Regions from separate parts of the Agrobacterium sp. CG674 genome, predicted to be linked through region 1. Evidence: predicted binding sites of a transcription regulator. Region 1 holds the regulator's gene; the other holds the start of a gene.
What was found. Region 1 encodes HrcA, which represses chaperone genes, less so after heat shock. Its sites were predicted from a motif close to GTTAGCACTCNCNNNNNGNGAGTGCTAAC; they were not measured.

Region 1 (7,338 bases):
TATCCATCTTTGCATGAAGAAAATGCGGCCAGATGTGATGCGGTGCGCAGTTGAAAATCCATGTCGAGTGAAGCTGCATGATCGTATCTCCTTCATTTATACATTTAGGTAATCGACTAATTGTAATCCTGTCAATAGTTAGTTGATTGCCTAATTGATTAATGGTAGAAGGTGCCATGTCCATTCAGTTGATTTTCGAGGCGCTTGCCTCCCCCGTCAGACGCAAGATCCTGGCCTATGTCGCGCATCACGAGATGAATGCAGGCGATATAGCGGCGCGCTTCGACATGTCGAAACCCTCTATTTCGCAGCATTTACAATTGCTTGAGCATGCAGGACTGGTGGCGTCTGAAAAGCGCGGCAAGTATGTCTATTATCGCCAGGCGTCAGACACGCTGGCCAATAGTCTGACGGGTTTCGTGCAGGATATCTGCCCGATCGGCGCGCCTTTGCGCCGCGAAAGTGCCGAGAACGCCCGCAAAGCGAAGGGGCCAGAGGCAGGCGATCCCGTAGAACAGGGGTGAGCCTGATCGCGCCAAATAGATGATGATGGCCGAAGCAGGCCTCAGCAGGCCAGATCGGCGACGACCGAATCCAGAATGAGCATGCCGGAGGGTGTGCAGCGTAGGCGGGAATTGCCCAGGCGCTCTATGAAGCCGTGCTTCAGTAAAAACTCTTCCTTGTCCGGGTCCAGATCGCGGCCGGAGAGGTCGCTCCAGCGTGCGAGATCGACGCCTTCGCGCAGGCGAAGGCCCATGAGCAGCAGCTCGTCGGACTGTTCTTCAACGCCCAGAAGCTCCTGATCCAGAATGCCATGGCCATCTCGCTCGACGGTTTCGAGCCATGTTTCCGGCTGACGTTCGGTCGCTGTCGCCAGTTTCGCGCCACCGGTGGTGAGACGCCCATGGGCGCCGGGGCCGATACCGGCGTAATCGCCATAGCGCCAATAGGTCAGATTATGACGGCTTTCTGCGCCGGGCCTTGCGTGGTTGGATACCTCATAGGCGGGCATGCCGTGGCGGGCGGTGATCTCCTGCGTTGCCTCGTAAAGCAGCGCGGATTGGTCGCCATCGGGCACGATCAGCTTGCCAGCCTTGTGCAGACCGTAAAAGGCGGTGCCTTCCTCAATCGTCAACTGGTAGAGCGACAGGTGATCGACGGCATAGGAAATGGCTTCGACAAGCTCCTTCTCCCACTCGTCCACCGTCTGGTTGGGGCGGGCATAGATGAGGTCGAAGGACATGCGCGGGAAAATCTCGCGGGCAAGTCGGATGGCTTTCAAGGCGTCCGCCACATCATGCAGACGGCCCAGAAATTTGAGGTCACGGTCGTTCAATGCCTGTACGCCCATGGACACGCGGTTGACGCCAGCTGCCCTGTAGCCGCGAAAGCGCTCCGCCTCCACGCTGGACGGGTTGGCTTCCATGGTTATCTCGATACCATCAGGCACATGCCAGAAACGGGCAATGCCATCCAATATGGCACCCACGGTCTGCGGGTCCATCAGCGATGGCGTGCCGCCGCCGAGAAACACGCTGGAAACGACTTTGGCGCCGCTCAATTGCCGCATGGTTTCCATCTCGCGCAAAAAGGCGGAGACAAACCGATCCTGATCCACCGGCTTGTGGCGGACATGGCTGTTGAAATCGCAATAGGGGCATTTGGCGGCGCAGAAGGGCCAATGCACGTAAATGCCGAAACCGGGTTCGCCGGTATCTGGCAGCAGCGTCGCATCGGGGGCAGGGGAGAACCTGCTCCCAAGATCGATCATCATGCGTCCAGACAGGTTTCGACAAATATCTTGAAGGCGCGGGCGCGGTGCGACAGCGCCTGCGCATCCCCCGGCTTCCAGCCATGCTTCTGCCCGGAGGTCATCTCGCCAAAGGTCGTTTCATAGCCTTCCGGCTGAAAGATGGGGTCATAGCCGAAGCCACTTGCGCCACGCGGTGGCCATGCGACAATGCCTTCGATCTCGCCGCGGAAAAACTCCGTGTGGCCATCCGGCCAGGCCAGGCACAGCACGCTAACAAAGCGGCAAGTGCGGGCCGATGCTTCCGTCGCACCCTGCTTCTGAAGGGCGTCTTCCACCTTTTGCATGGCCAAGGCAAAATCGCGCGTGCCGTCAGCCGTTTCCGCCCAGTTGGCGGTGTACACACCGGGGGCACCATCGAGCGCATCGATCACCAGACCGCTATCGTCGGAAAGGGACGGCAGCCCAGAGGCTTTTGCAGATGCAAGCGCCTTGATGGCCGCGTTTTCCTCAAATGTCGTGCCTGTCTCATCCGGCTCGGCGAAATTCAGCTCAGCGGCGGATTTCGCGGAAAAGCCGAGCGGACCGATCAGATCGGAAATCTCGGCAATCTTGCCCTTGTTGTGGCTGGCAACGACAATGGTTCTGGTGTCGAGTTTGCGCATGGTTTTAACGTCCCTGATCAGGCAATCGCCTGCTTCTGCATCTCAACGAGTTCCGCGCAGCCGGTCTTGGCAAGGCCCAGCAGCGTCAGGAATTCTGTTTCGCTGAAGGGTGCGCCTTCGGCTGTGCCCTGAATTTCGACGATGCCGCCGGAGCCGGTCATGACGAAGTTCGCGTCTGTTTCGGCAGAGGAATCTTCCAGATAATCCAGATCGATCACTGGCTGGCTGGCAAAGATGCCGCAGGAAATGGCGGCGATATGATCTTTCAAGACCTTCTCCACCTTGATCATGTTGCGGGTTTCCATCCACTTCAGGCAGTCATGCAAGGCAATCCAAGCGCCGGTGATGGAGGCTGTGCGCGTGCCGCCATCTGCCTGGATAACATCGCAGTCGATGCTGATCTGACGCTCACCCAGCGCCTGAAGGTCAACCACCGCCCGCAGCGAGCGGCCGATGAGACGCTGGATTTCCTGCGTGCGGCCACCCTGCTTGCCGGTAGACGCTTCGCGGCGCATCCGCTCATGCGTGGAGCGCGGCAGCATGCCGTATTCTGCGGTAACCCAGCCCTTGCCGCTGTTGCGCAGCCATGGTGGCGTCTTTTCTTCAAGGCTGGCCGTGACGAGCACATGCGTATCGCCGAATTTCACCAGACAGGAACCCTCGGCGTGTTTGGAGAAATTGCGCTCGAAAGAAACTTTGCGCATCTGATCGGTTTTTCTGCCTGAAGGCCGCATAGGGGTCGTCTCCGTTTTAATCTCCGCGTCTTAAGGCCGTGACACCGGTTTTGCAAAGGAAAAGCGGCCCATGGCTATGGCATATGCAATTTCCATTGTCACTTAACGACGCGAACGACTATATTCCATATGTTACTGACAGAACGAAGAGTTGAGTGAATGGGCGTTTCTCATCCGAGCGGAAAAGAACCGGGCGCGCTGCTGGATGATCGCTCACGCGAAATTTTCCGCCGCATCGTGGAAGGCTATCTCGAAAACGGTGAGCCGCTAGGCTCGCGCAGCCTGTCGCGCCTGTTGCCCATGTCGCTGTCGCCCGCATCCGTGCGCAATGTGATGAGCGATCTTGAGGAGCTTGGCCTCATCTACTCCCCCCATATCAGCGCCGGGCGATTGCCGACGCAGACGGGCCTGCGCTTTTTCGTGGATGCCTTCATGCAGGTGGGGGACTTGCCGGAAGAGCAGCGCGCCAGCATTGACCGTCAGATCGGCCCGGTCTCCGGGCGTGAACAGCCGATCGAGGGCCTGCTGACCGAGGCAAGCCGAATGCTTTCAGGCATGTCGCGCGGCGCGGGACTTGTGCTGACGACCAAAAGCGATGCGGTGCTGAAGCATGTCGAATTCATCAGATTGGAACCGACCAAGGGTCTTGCCATTCTGGTGGGAGACAACAACCAGGTCGAAAACCGCATCATTGAGCTGCCGGCTGGGATCACCTCCTCGCAACTCACCGAGGCGGCCAACTTCATCAATGCGCATCTGACAGGGCAAACATTGCCTGAACTGCGCACGCAGCTTTTGCAACAGAAGGATGCGTTGCAGACGGCTCTGAGCACATTGGCGCAGGATCTGGTCGAGCGCGGGCTTGCCGTCTGGTCTGGCGACAATGAAGAGGGCAAGCTCGGCCGTTTGATCGTGCGCGGACGCTCCAACCTGCTGGAGGGTCTGGCCGGTGAAGAAGACATCGACCGCGTTCGTTTGCTGTTCGACGATCTTGAGCGCAAGGACAACCTGATCGAGGTTCTCAACTTGGCCGAGACAGGATCGGGCGTCAGGATTTTCATCGGTTCGGAAAACAAGCTGTTTTCGCTATCAGGCTCTTCCCTCATCGTTGCGCCTTATCGGGATGATGAAAACCGGGTGGTGGGCGCCGTGGGTGTCATTGGGCCAACGCGGCTCAACTACTCGCGGATCGTGCCAATGGTCGATTACACCGCCCAGATCATGGCCCGACTGTCCAGCAAACGACGTTGATTGTGAAAACCTGCCGGTGAATAGGAGATGGTTTGCCTGCAAGCCTTGATTTTTGCTTGGCAAAGCTCGATATCGGGCACAACCCATAACAGATCTAAAGCTGGAGAACGTCATGACCGATGACACGAACAAGAACGGACCCGACGCAGACGTCGTCGACGAGGCACTTGAGGCGCTGGAAATCGATAATGATGCGCCTGAGCAGGGCGAGCCCGATCCGATTGATGTGCTGAAGGCGGAAAATTCCGAACTGCGCGACAAGTTCCTGCGCCTTGCCGCTGAAATGGACAATCTTCGTCGCCGCACAGAGCGTGAAGTCAAGGATGCCAAGGCCTATTCCGTGGCAGGCTTTGCCCGCGACATGCTGGCCGTATCCGACAATCTGCGCCGCGCACTCGACACCATTCCTGAAGAGTTGAAGACAAACTCCGAAGCTGGCATTGCCGGACTGATCGAAGGCGTCGATATGACGGAACGCTCGATGCTGTCAGCACTGGAGCGTCACGGTGTGCGCAAGATGGATGCGGAAGGCCAGAAATTCGACCCGAATTTCCATCAGGCCATGTTCGAGATCCCCAATACGGCCGTTGCCAACAACACGGTTGTGCAGGTCGTTCAGGCTGGTTTCACCATTGGTGACCGCGTCTTGCGTCCGGCTATGGTCGGCGTTTCCAAGGGTGGACCGAAGGGCGACGTGCCGACCACAGCTGAGCCAGGCACCTCAAGCGTCAACGAAAAAGACGCGTGATATCATTGGCCATCTCCATTTGAGGTGGCCGTGCGGCTTTTAATAGTCATTAGCCCCGCCACACCGGCGGGGTTTTTTGTGGATGCTTGTGGAGAGATTGGGGTGGGGTCCGATACCCCGAAGTAGCGTGTCAGGCCGCGTTGGCCTGTTCCTGGTTGAGGAAGGTGTAGATCGCTGTATCCGAATCCGTTGCGCGCAGTTTTGCCACCAACTCGGGATCGCGCAGCACGCGGGCGATGCGCGAAAGCGCCTTGAGGTGATCTGCACCGGCACCTTCAGGCGCCAGAAGCAGGAAGACCAGATCGACGGGCTGATCGTCCAGCGCTTCGAAATCGACGGCGTTTTCAAGGCGTGCAAAGACACCGACGATCGTATCGATGCTGGCGAGCTTGCCGTGGGGAATGGCGATGCCATGGCCGACGCCGGTCGAGCCCAGTCGCTCACGCTGCAGGATGACGTCGAACACTTCCCGTTCTGCCACACCCGTTATTCTGGATGCTCTCGCCGCCAGTTCCTGAAGCAGCTGCTTCTTGGAATTGACTCGGAGGGCGGGAATAATCGCATCGAGTTGCAGCAAATCTGCCAACGCCATTCTGTTTATCCTTCATGCGATCGAGGCGGGCCGGGAGTGCTGCCAAAATGCTGCACCCCCGACGCCTTTATCAGACTGTTCAGTTCTTGATCGTTGCCGCGTCGATCCAGCCGATGTTTCCATCGGTGCGACGATACACGATATTCAGTTCCTTGGCTGGGCTGCGGAACAGCAGCACCGGCTCATCCGTCATGTCGAGCGCCATGACAGCACTTGCGACCGTCATGGTTTTGACCTGCTTGGACGTTTCGGCAACAATCGTTGGCGCGAAATCTTCCGGCAGTTCGTCATCCTCATCCGGCACGGCATCCATCACGGTGTATGGAAATTCTTCCATCATGCCATTGGCCGAAGCACCGTTGTGGTGGTGGTCCTTCAATTTTCTCTTATATCTGCGAAGCCGCTTTTCGATGCGCTGGGCTGCAGCATCGAAGCTGGCCTGCGGGTCGTTGGCTTGCCCGGCTGCGTGCAGGACCACCCCGGTATCGAGATGGATCTTGCAATCGGCCGAGAAACCCGCGCCGGATTTCTCTACAGTAACTTGACCAGAATACCCCCCATCAAAGTATTTGGTAATCGCCAGGCTAATGTTGTCCTCGATCCTCTGACGGAACGATTCGCCGATATCCATATGTTTACCAGATACACGCACACTCATGGAATTTTTCCTTTTTCAGTGATTTGCGCATACCAGCTTACGTCAAGGAAGACGCTCATCCAAGCGTTTCGAAACACTTTAAGTGTCATTCCGGACTGGCGCCCCAGCGACGTGGTCAATTTAGCGTTGATGGGCCCTCAGCCATCTGTGCGGCGAGCTTCTAGCTGTGGTGGGGGCAAGAGTCAAACAACATTATTATCATTTTGAAATATATGAATATTTCGTTACGCCGTCGCAACTTTTGCCATGGCTTTTTTCTCTCTTCGTCTCTGGACGGAGGAGGGAATATTCATCGCTTCACGATATTTTGCGACCGTTCGCCGCGCCAGTTCGACGCCGGTTTTCTTGAGATTGTCGACAATATCATCATCTGAAAGAACACTGTCGGGCGCTTCCTGCGCAATCATAATCTTGATGCGATGGCGCACCGCCTCGGCCGAATGGCTGTCTCCACCCTCGACCGCGCCAATCGAAACGCTGAAGAAATATTTGAGCTCAAAAAGTCCACGCGGCGTCAGCATGTATTTTCGCGATGTGACGCGGCTGACGGTGGACTCATGCATCTTGATCGCATCGGCAACCTGCTTGAGGTTGAGCGGGCGAAGATGATCGACGCCATGGAGCAGAAAGGCATCCTGCTGGCGCACGATTTCGTTGGCCACCTTCATGATGGTTCTGGCGCGCTGGTCAAGGCTGCGGGTCAGCCAGCTGGCCGTCTGCATGCATTCGGACAGAAACTCCTCATCTTCGCCCTTGCGCGCCTTGACCTTGGACACTTCAGAAAAATAGGTGTGATTGACCAGCACGCGCGGCAAGGTTTCCGGGTTGAGTTCGATCAACCAGCCGCCATCGCTTGAGGGACGCACGATGATGTCGGGAATGATTGTATCGGCATTACCCGTTTCAAAGCCAGCGCCGGGACGCGGATTGAGCGACCTGA
Region 2 (7,338 bases), 450 kb from region 1:
GCGGATCGAACCAGCCAGGCTGGCGAAAGGCCGCAAGAAAACCGACATAGGACAGAACCAGCACCAGCGGCCCGGGGGTCGCCTCAGCCAATGCCAAGCCATCCAGCATTTCGCCCGCCAGCATCCAGCCCTTCGTTTCCACAGCCACCTGCGCGACATAGGCCAGCACCGCATAGGCCCCGCCGAAGGTGACTACCGCCATTTTGGAAAAGAATATCTGCAAATCAACAAGGGTGCCGGGGCCGGAGGTGATCCATAAAAGCAGCAGCGGCAATTGCCATATGACAAGACCGATCAAAAGCCCACGCAGCAGTTTTTGCCATGACGGATTGGCCGCGCTGTCATCGTCCACACCCACCACCGGCAGCGCATCTCCTCGGGCTTTGAGAAAACCAATGAGCCCGGCGGCAAGAATGACGAGCGGGAACGGAATGGAAAAGAAGAACAGGGCAACAAATGCCGCCGCCGCAATGGCAACCTGAAAGCGGCTGGTCAACGCCCTCCGCGCCACCCGCAGCAATGCCTCAAGCACGATGGCCAGCACACCTGCTTTCAGGCCCGATAGAAGTGCGGGCAGCCAATGCGTATCCTGATAAAGCGCATAGGCCGATGCCAGCGCGACGATGACCAGAAAGCCCGGCAGAATGAAGAGCAGACCGGCGACAATGCCGCCGCGCCTGCCATGCAGCAGCCAACCGGAATAGGTGGCCAGTTGCTGCGCTTCCGGACCCGGCAACAGCATGCAGTAATTCAGTGCATGCAGGAACCGTTCTTCACTCAGCCAACCCTTCTCGTCCACCAGCACGCGGTGCATCAGGCCGATCTGTCCGGCGGGTCCGCCGAAACTCAAAAGGCCGATGCGCGCAAAGGCGGCAGTCATCTCTAGAAAGGAAGGGCGGGCGGGTGCGATATCGCTGCGTAAAAATTCTGTCATGCGCTGGTAGTAACCATTTTACATGAAAATTTTCCGACAGGCCGTCCTTGACTCGGCAACATGGGCTGCTTATCTCCGTGTTGCTGGCACTCTACACTAGGGAGTGCTAACAATCATCACGCGGACCTGTTGTTAGGTCCGCTCAGGTCATTTGATCGAGGGATTAGACAATGACAAGCACCAATTTCCGTCCGCTGCATGACCGCGTCGTCGTTCGTCGCGTTGAGTCTGAAGCAAAGACCAAGGGCGGCATTATCATTCCTGATACCGCCAAGGAAAAGCCACAGGAAGGCGAAATCGTTGCTGTTGGCACCGGCGCCCGCGACGAAAGCGGCAAGCTCGTACCTTTGGACGTCAAGGCTGGCGATCGCGTTCTGTTCGGCAAGTGGTCCGGCACCGAAGTCAAGCTCAACGGCGAAGACCTTCTGATCATGAAGGAATCCGACATCATGGGCGTTATCGGCTGATCAGCCGGTTCTTCTCACTTTTCCATGACAACCAATGGGCAATGAGCCCGGGAGTTTTCTACAATGGCAGCTAAAGAAATTAAATTCGGCCGCACAGCGCGCGAAAAGATGCTCAAGGGCGTCGACATTCTCGCAGACGCAGTGAAGGTAACGCTTGGTCCTAAGGGCCGTAACGTCATCATCGACAAGTCTTTCGGCGCACCACGCATCACCAAGGACGGCGTTTCTGTCGCCAAGGAAATCGAACTTGAAGACAAGTTCGAGAACATGGGCGCACAGATGGTCCGCGAAGTTGCTTCGAAGACCAACGACATCGCTGGTGACGGCACCACGACTGCGACCGTTCTTGCACAGGCCATCGTTCGCGAAGGCAACAAGGCTGTTGCAGCCGGCATGAACCCAATGGACCTGAAGCGCGGTATCGATCTCGCTGTTTCCGAAGTTGTGAAGGATCTCCAGGCCAAGGCCAAGAAGATCTCCACATCTGAAGAAGTTGCACAGGTCGGCACGATCTCTGCAAACGGCGACACGCAGGTTGGCAAAGACATTGCTGAAGCCATGCAGCGCGTTGGCAACGAAGGTGTTATCACCGTCGAAGAAGCCAAGACTGCCGAGACCGAACTTGAAGTCGTTGAAGGCATGCAGTTCGACCGCGGCTACCTGTCGCCTTACTTCGTCACCAACCCTGAAAAGATGGTTGCTGACCTGGAAGACGCTTACATCCTGCTGCACGAAAAGAAGCTTTCGAACCTTCAGGCCATGCTGCCTGTTCTCGAAGCTGTCGTTCAGACTGGCAAGCCACTCGTCATCATCGCTGAAGACGTTGAAGGCGAAGCTCTTGCTACGCTCGTCGTCAACAAGCTGCGTGGCGGCCTGAAGATTGCTGCTGTCAAGGCTCCTGGCTTCGGCGATCGCCGCAAGGCAATGCTCGAAGACATCGCGATCCTGACCGGCGGTACCGTTATCTCCGAAGATATCGGCATCAAGCTTGAAAACGTCACGCTCGACATGCTCGGCAAGGCGAAGAAAGTTTCGATCACCAAGGAAAACACAACGATCGTTGACGGTTCGGGCCAGAAGTCCGACATCGAAGGCCGCGTTGCGCAGATCAAGGCTCAGATCGAAGAAACTTCTTCCGATTACGACCGCGAAAAGCTGCAGGAACGTCTTGCCAAGCTCGCTGGCGGTGTTGCCGTTATCCGCGTTGGCGGCTCCACGGAAATCGAAGTCAAGGAACGCAAGGACCGCATCGATGACGCTCTGAACGCGACACGCGCTGCTGTTCAGGAAGGCATCGTCCCAGGCGGCGGTACTGCTCTTCTGCGCTCTTCCACGAAGATCACCGTTAAGGGTGCAAACGACGACCAGGAAGCTGGCATCAACATCGTTCGCCGCGCTCTTCAGTCGCTGGTTCGCCAGATTGCTGAAAACGCTGGTGACGAAGCTTCCATCGTTGTTGGCAAGATCCTCGACAAGAACGAAGAGAACTACGGCTACAACGCCCAGACCTCTGAATATGGCGACATGATTGCCATGGGTATCGTTGACCCTGTCAAGGTTGTTCGCACAGCTCTGCAGAACGCAGCTTCGGTTGCTTCCCTGCTGATCACGACAGAAGCAATGATTGCTGAACTTCCTAAGAAGGAATCGGCAATGCCACAGATGCCAGGCGGCGGAATGGGCGGTATGGACTTCTAAGAAGTCTGACCCTTCGGAATACGGAAAGGCGGTCCTCACGGGCCGCCTTTTTTCGTTTGTGGCTTGCGCACGCTCTCGGTCCATTGTCTTCAAATAGTGAACAATTAGTCTCCAGTTGTTCATCTATTCGGTAGCGACAATTTGGCGCATATGGTGGGCATACATTCCTGCCACCCGGCACCATTTTTGGAGACTTTCATGTCCAATACCCAGAACGCACTCGTGCTTGTCGCACGCATTCTTCTTTCCTTCATTTTCATCTATGCAGGCTTCAGCAAGCTGACTGATCCTGCCAGCGCCGTAGGCATGATTTCTGGCGCAGGTCTGCCCGCTGCAACGGCGTTGGCCTATCTCGCAGCTGCTTTTGAGCTTCTCGCAGGCCTCGCCATTCTGGTTGGTTTCCAGACGAAGGCCGCCGCATGGGCGCTTGCTGTATTCTGCGTATTCACCGGTCTCGTTTTCCACAGCGGTACAGTTGCCGTTCCCGGCTGGCCTGATGCGGCTCTCGGCTGGATCAACACACTCAACGGCATCATGCTGATGAAGAACATCACACTGGCTGGCGCTTACATCCTGCTCGCAGCATTCGGTGCTGGCGCCTATTCTCTGGATGCTCGCCGTGGCGTAGCGGTTGCACACGCCTGATTGAATCAGGTGTAAATCAAAAGGCCGCTGGAGCGATCCAGCGGCCTTTTTTTATTCCGCACGATCCTTCTCATAGGCTGGCAGACCGTCAATATCGGATAACCAACCCACGGCGGAGCGGGTCCATATCTGACCTTTGGGAACCAGAGCATCGCGCTCATTGATGCTGCCCCACCGAACTCCCCAGATTTCGGCGTCATCGCCCTCGCCGCTGGTAAAGAGCGGTGATCCGCATTGCGGACAGAAATGCTGGTTTCGTGGAAGACCATTCTCGGCGATTTTGCGGTACACGCTCGGCTTGTTGTCGCCAATCTTGAGGCAAGACCGCTCTACCGACAGCGTGACGCGAAAGGGAGAGCCGGTCAGGCGCTGGCAATCCGTGCAGTGGCAAATGCCGACGTGAGACGGGTCAGCATCCGCTTCAAACCGGATATGACCGCACTGGCACTGACCTGTAATCTGCATGATAACGCTCCAAATTAAAGCGCATCATCATAAAGCAATCACTTACGAAGCCAAGGTTCAAAGCGCAGATTGGACGCGCGCGATAATATCCGCAACGACAGCATCGCCCTCATGCTCGGCTTTACGTGCCCGCACGAAGCAAGCCTCCGAGCGCAGGATAATACCGTCGGTGAGAATTTTCAGATGGTTCGCCTTCAGCGTCGAGCCCGTCGAGGTGATATCGACGATGATATCCGCCTGCCCTGCCGCCGGTGCACCTTCTGTCGCGCCCAGGCTTTCCACGATGCGGTAAAGCTGGATGCCGTGCTGGCGGGAGAAGAACTGCTGCGTCAGCCGCCAGTATTTGGTGGCGATGGCAAGGCGGCGGCCATGGCGGGCGCGGAATTCCGAGGCGACGTCGCCCAGATCGGCCATGCTGTCCACATCAAGCCAGATCTCTGGCACGGCGACGACAACATCGGCATGGCCGAAGCCGAGGCGGCCGCAAAATTCCACACGCTTTTCAACGTCGCTCAAATCTTCGCGCACGAGGTCTTCGCCGGTCACGCCGAAATCCACCGTGCCGCTGCCAATCTCGCGGGCGATTTCCGATGCTGAGAGATAGGCGATCTCGATATCATCCCGCCCTTCGACGCGGCCGCGATAGGAGCGGTCATTGCCGATGGCGACGATTTTCAAGCCCGCGCGTTCCAGAATGGCCGAGGAATCGTCCTTCATGCGGCCCTTGGAGGGCAATGCGATGGTGATGGTCATGGTCTGGCCCTCACGGCTTCGATACGGTCCAGCCAGAGCGAGAAGCCGACCGCTGGAATTTTGTCTTTTGCGCCGAGAAGCGTCATCAACCGGTCAAACCGGCCACCACCCGCCAGCACGGCTGTTTCGCCCCTCACGCTCACCTCAAACACAAGGCCGGTATAGTAATCGAGCGGACGACCGAAGGCGGCGCCATAGGTGATCGTATCCAGATCGATGCCGCCATTGGCAAGTGCTGCGACACGCGCATCAAAGGCGGAAAGAGCGGCTTCCAGCTTCAGCTTCGCCTTATCGGCAAACTCGGACAAGGTCTTGGATGCCTGCGAGAGCGGTGCCTGAAGGCTCAGGAACTGCTTCAATAGCTCGAAACTCTCATCCGGCAGGCGCGTGGCGGCCAACGCCAGCTTTTCGCGCAGACGGCGGGCGATTTCCTGCGGCGCACGGCTGGCATTGGTGGAATAGCCGGTGTCCTGCATGACGGTGTCGATGTAATCCACCAGCACCTTTTCATCGCCTGTGGCCAGAAGACCGGCAACACGGGCATCAAGCCCCGTCATCGGCTTGGGGCTGACGAGGCTTTCCAGCAAGGCCTGGAGCTGCGCGGTATCACCAAAGGCTTGAACCAGCCGCTTCTGCCAACCAGTGGGCAGGCCGAGAGCGGCAATGACGGCCTCGAACACCTGCTGATCGCCCAGCGTGACGACAAGCGAGCGCCCCGGCAAAAGCCGCCTCAAAATGGCTGCGGCATCGTTGATCGTGCGGGCGTCGGCGGATGCGATATCCTTGTCGCCCAGATCCTCGATACCGGCCTGATAAAACTCGTTGGCACCATCACGCCGCTGGCGGAAGACTTCACCAAGATAGGAGTAACGCTTGGGCGTTCCGGTTGCGGTTTCAATGTGGCGCAGGCAGACAGGAATGGTAAATTCCGGGCGCAGGCACAGGCTCTCACCCGTTTCGCTCTCCGTCATGAAAATTCGGCGGCGCAGGTCTTCCCCGGCCATATCGAGAAATGGCTCCGCCGGCTGGATGACAGGCGTGTTCACCCGCGCCGTCTTGCGGGCTGCGAATTCATCGAGAAGCTCTGCGGAAAAATCCGGCATGTCGATCATCGGCATGGTTCAGCCCGCCCGAAGCCGGTCTTCGGCCTGAGCCGCCAGCATGTCCTTCACCTTGGCAACCAGTTCCGTTTCCGGCACCGTTTCCTGTGCCACGCGGGCCTCGCGCCAAGCGGCGTTGTCCTCGATCTCGCCCGACAGGCGCTTGCCCTCGATGAGGTCCTTGATCTGCACTATACCCGCCGCACGCTCATCACTGCCCTGAATAATGGCCAGCGGTGCGTCCATGCGGTCGGCATATTTCAGCTGGTTGCCGAATTTCTTCCAGTTGCCCTGATACATTTCGGCACGAATGCCTTCATTGCGCAGCGCCTGCGTGAAGCGCTGGTAACGGCCAAGGCTTTCCACATCGCCATCCATGACGGTGACGAGAACGGGGGCCAGCGGCTTCGTCTGACCCAGCTTGCCCAGGTTCTTCAGCGCCGTCATCAGGCGCGAAACGCCGATGGAAAAGCCCGTTGCCGGAACAGGTTGACCCATGAAGCGCGACACCAGACCATCGTAACGACCACCGCCACCGACAGAACCGAAAACGACCTTTTCGCCCTTCTCGTTGGTCACGTCGAAGGTCAGTTCGGCTTCGTAAACAGGGCCGGTATAGTATTCGAGGCCGCGGACGACGGAGGGGTCTATCTTGATGCGGTCCGCATCATAACCAGCACCGGAAACCAGAGCGCCGATAACGTTCAGCTCTTCAACGCCTTCTGTGCCCTTGGATGTTCCAGCAACGAGGTTGGCCAGGTCCTCAGCGCTTGCCGCGTAGTCTTTGATACCGACAAAGAACAGAACCTTTTCGATCTGCGCTTCATCCAAGCCCGCGCCCTTGGTGAAATCACCGGACTCATCCTTACGACCGGGACCCAGCAGCAACTTCACGCCCTCAACACCGAACTTGTCGAGCTTATCGATCGCCCGCAGCACGTTCAGACGACGGCCTGCATTTTCCTCACCGCCAAGTCCAATGGCTTCCATCACGCCATCCAGAACCTTGCGGTTGTTCACGCGGATCACGTAATCGCCGCGCTTGATGCCCAAAGCTTCCAGCGTGTCGGCCATCATCATGCACATTTCGGCATCGGCCTGAACGCCGAAGGCACCGATCGTATCGGCATCAAACTGCATGAACTGGCGGAAGCGGCCGGGGCCGGGCTTTTCGTTGCGGAAAACGTAGCCAGCGCGGTAGGTACGGAACGGCAGCTGTATCTCGTTGAAGTTTTCTGCGACATGGCGGGCAAGCGGCGCTGTGAGATCGTAGCGC

Region 2: the regulator HrcA is predicted to act here: its motif matches at 1,017-1,045, upstream of groES (co-chaperone GroES).

The regions. Positions count from the first base shown of each region.
Region 1 is NZ_JBNWDZ010000001.1:103,669-111,006, forward strand. Features, by position in the region: gene ACQZ51_RS00495 (hypothetical protein) at 1-79, opposite strand, end outside; gene ACQZ51_RS00500 (metalloregulator ArsR/SmtB family transcription factor) at 177-524, shown strand; gene hemW (radical SAM family heme chaperone HemW) at 566-1,771, opposite strand; gene ACQZ51_RS00510 (non-canonical purine NTP pyrophosphatase) at 1,771-2,415, opposite strand; gene rph (ribonuclease PH) at 2,433-3,149, opposite strand; gene hrcA (heat-inducible transcriptional repressor HrcA) at 3,309-4,400, shown strand; gene grpE (nucleotide exchange factor GrpE) at 4,513-5,148, shown strand; gene ptsN (PTS IIA-like nitrogen regulatory protein PtsN) at 5,279-5,740, opposite strand; gene hpf (ribosome hibernation-promoting factor, HPF/YfiA family) at 5,820-6,398, opposite strand; gene rpoN (RNA polymerase factor sigma-54) at 6,623-7,338, opposite strand, start outside.
Region 2 is NZ_JBNWDZ010000001.1:555,130-562,467, reverse strand. Features, by position in the region: gene chrA (chromate efflux transporter) at 1-934, opposite strand, end outside; gene groES (co-chaperone GroES) at 1,105-1,401, shown strand; gene groL (chaperonin GroEL) at 1,465-3,099, shown strand; gene ACQZ51_RS02685 (DoxX family protein) at 3,298-3,744, shown strand; gene ACQZ51_RS02680 (GFA family protein) at 3,796-4,209, opposite strand; gene hisG (ATP phosphoribosyltransferase) at 4,267-4,962, opposite strand; gene ACQZ51_RS02670 (ATP phosphoribosyltransferase regulatory subunit) at 4,959-6,080, opposite strand; gene hisS (histidine--tRNA ligase) at 6,084-7,338, opposite strand, start outside.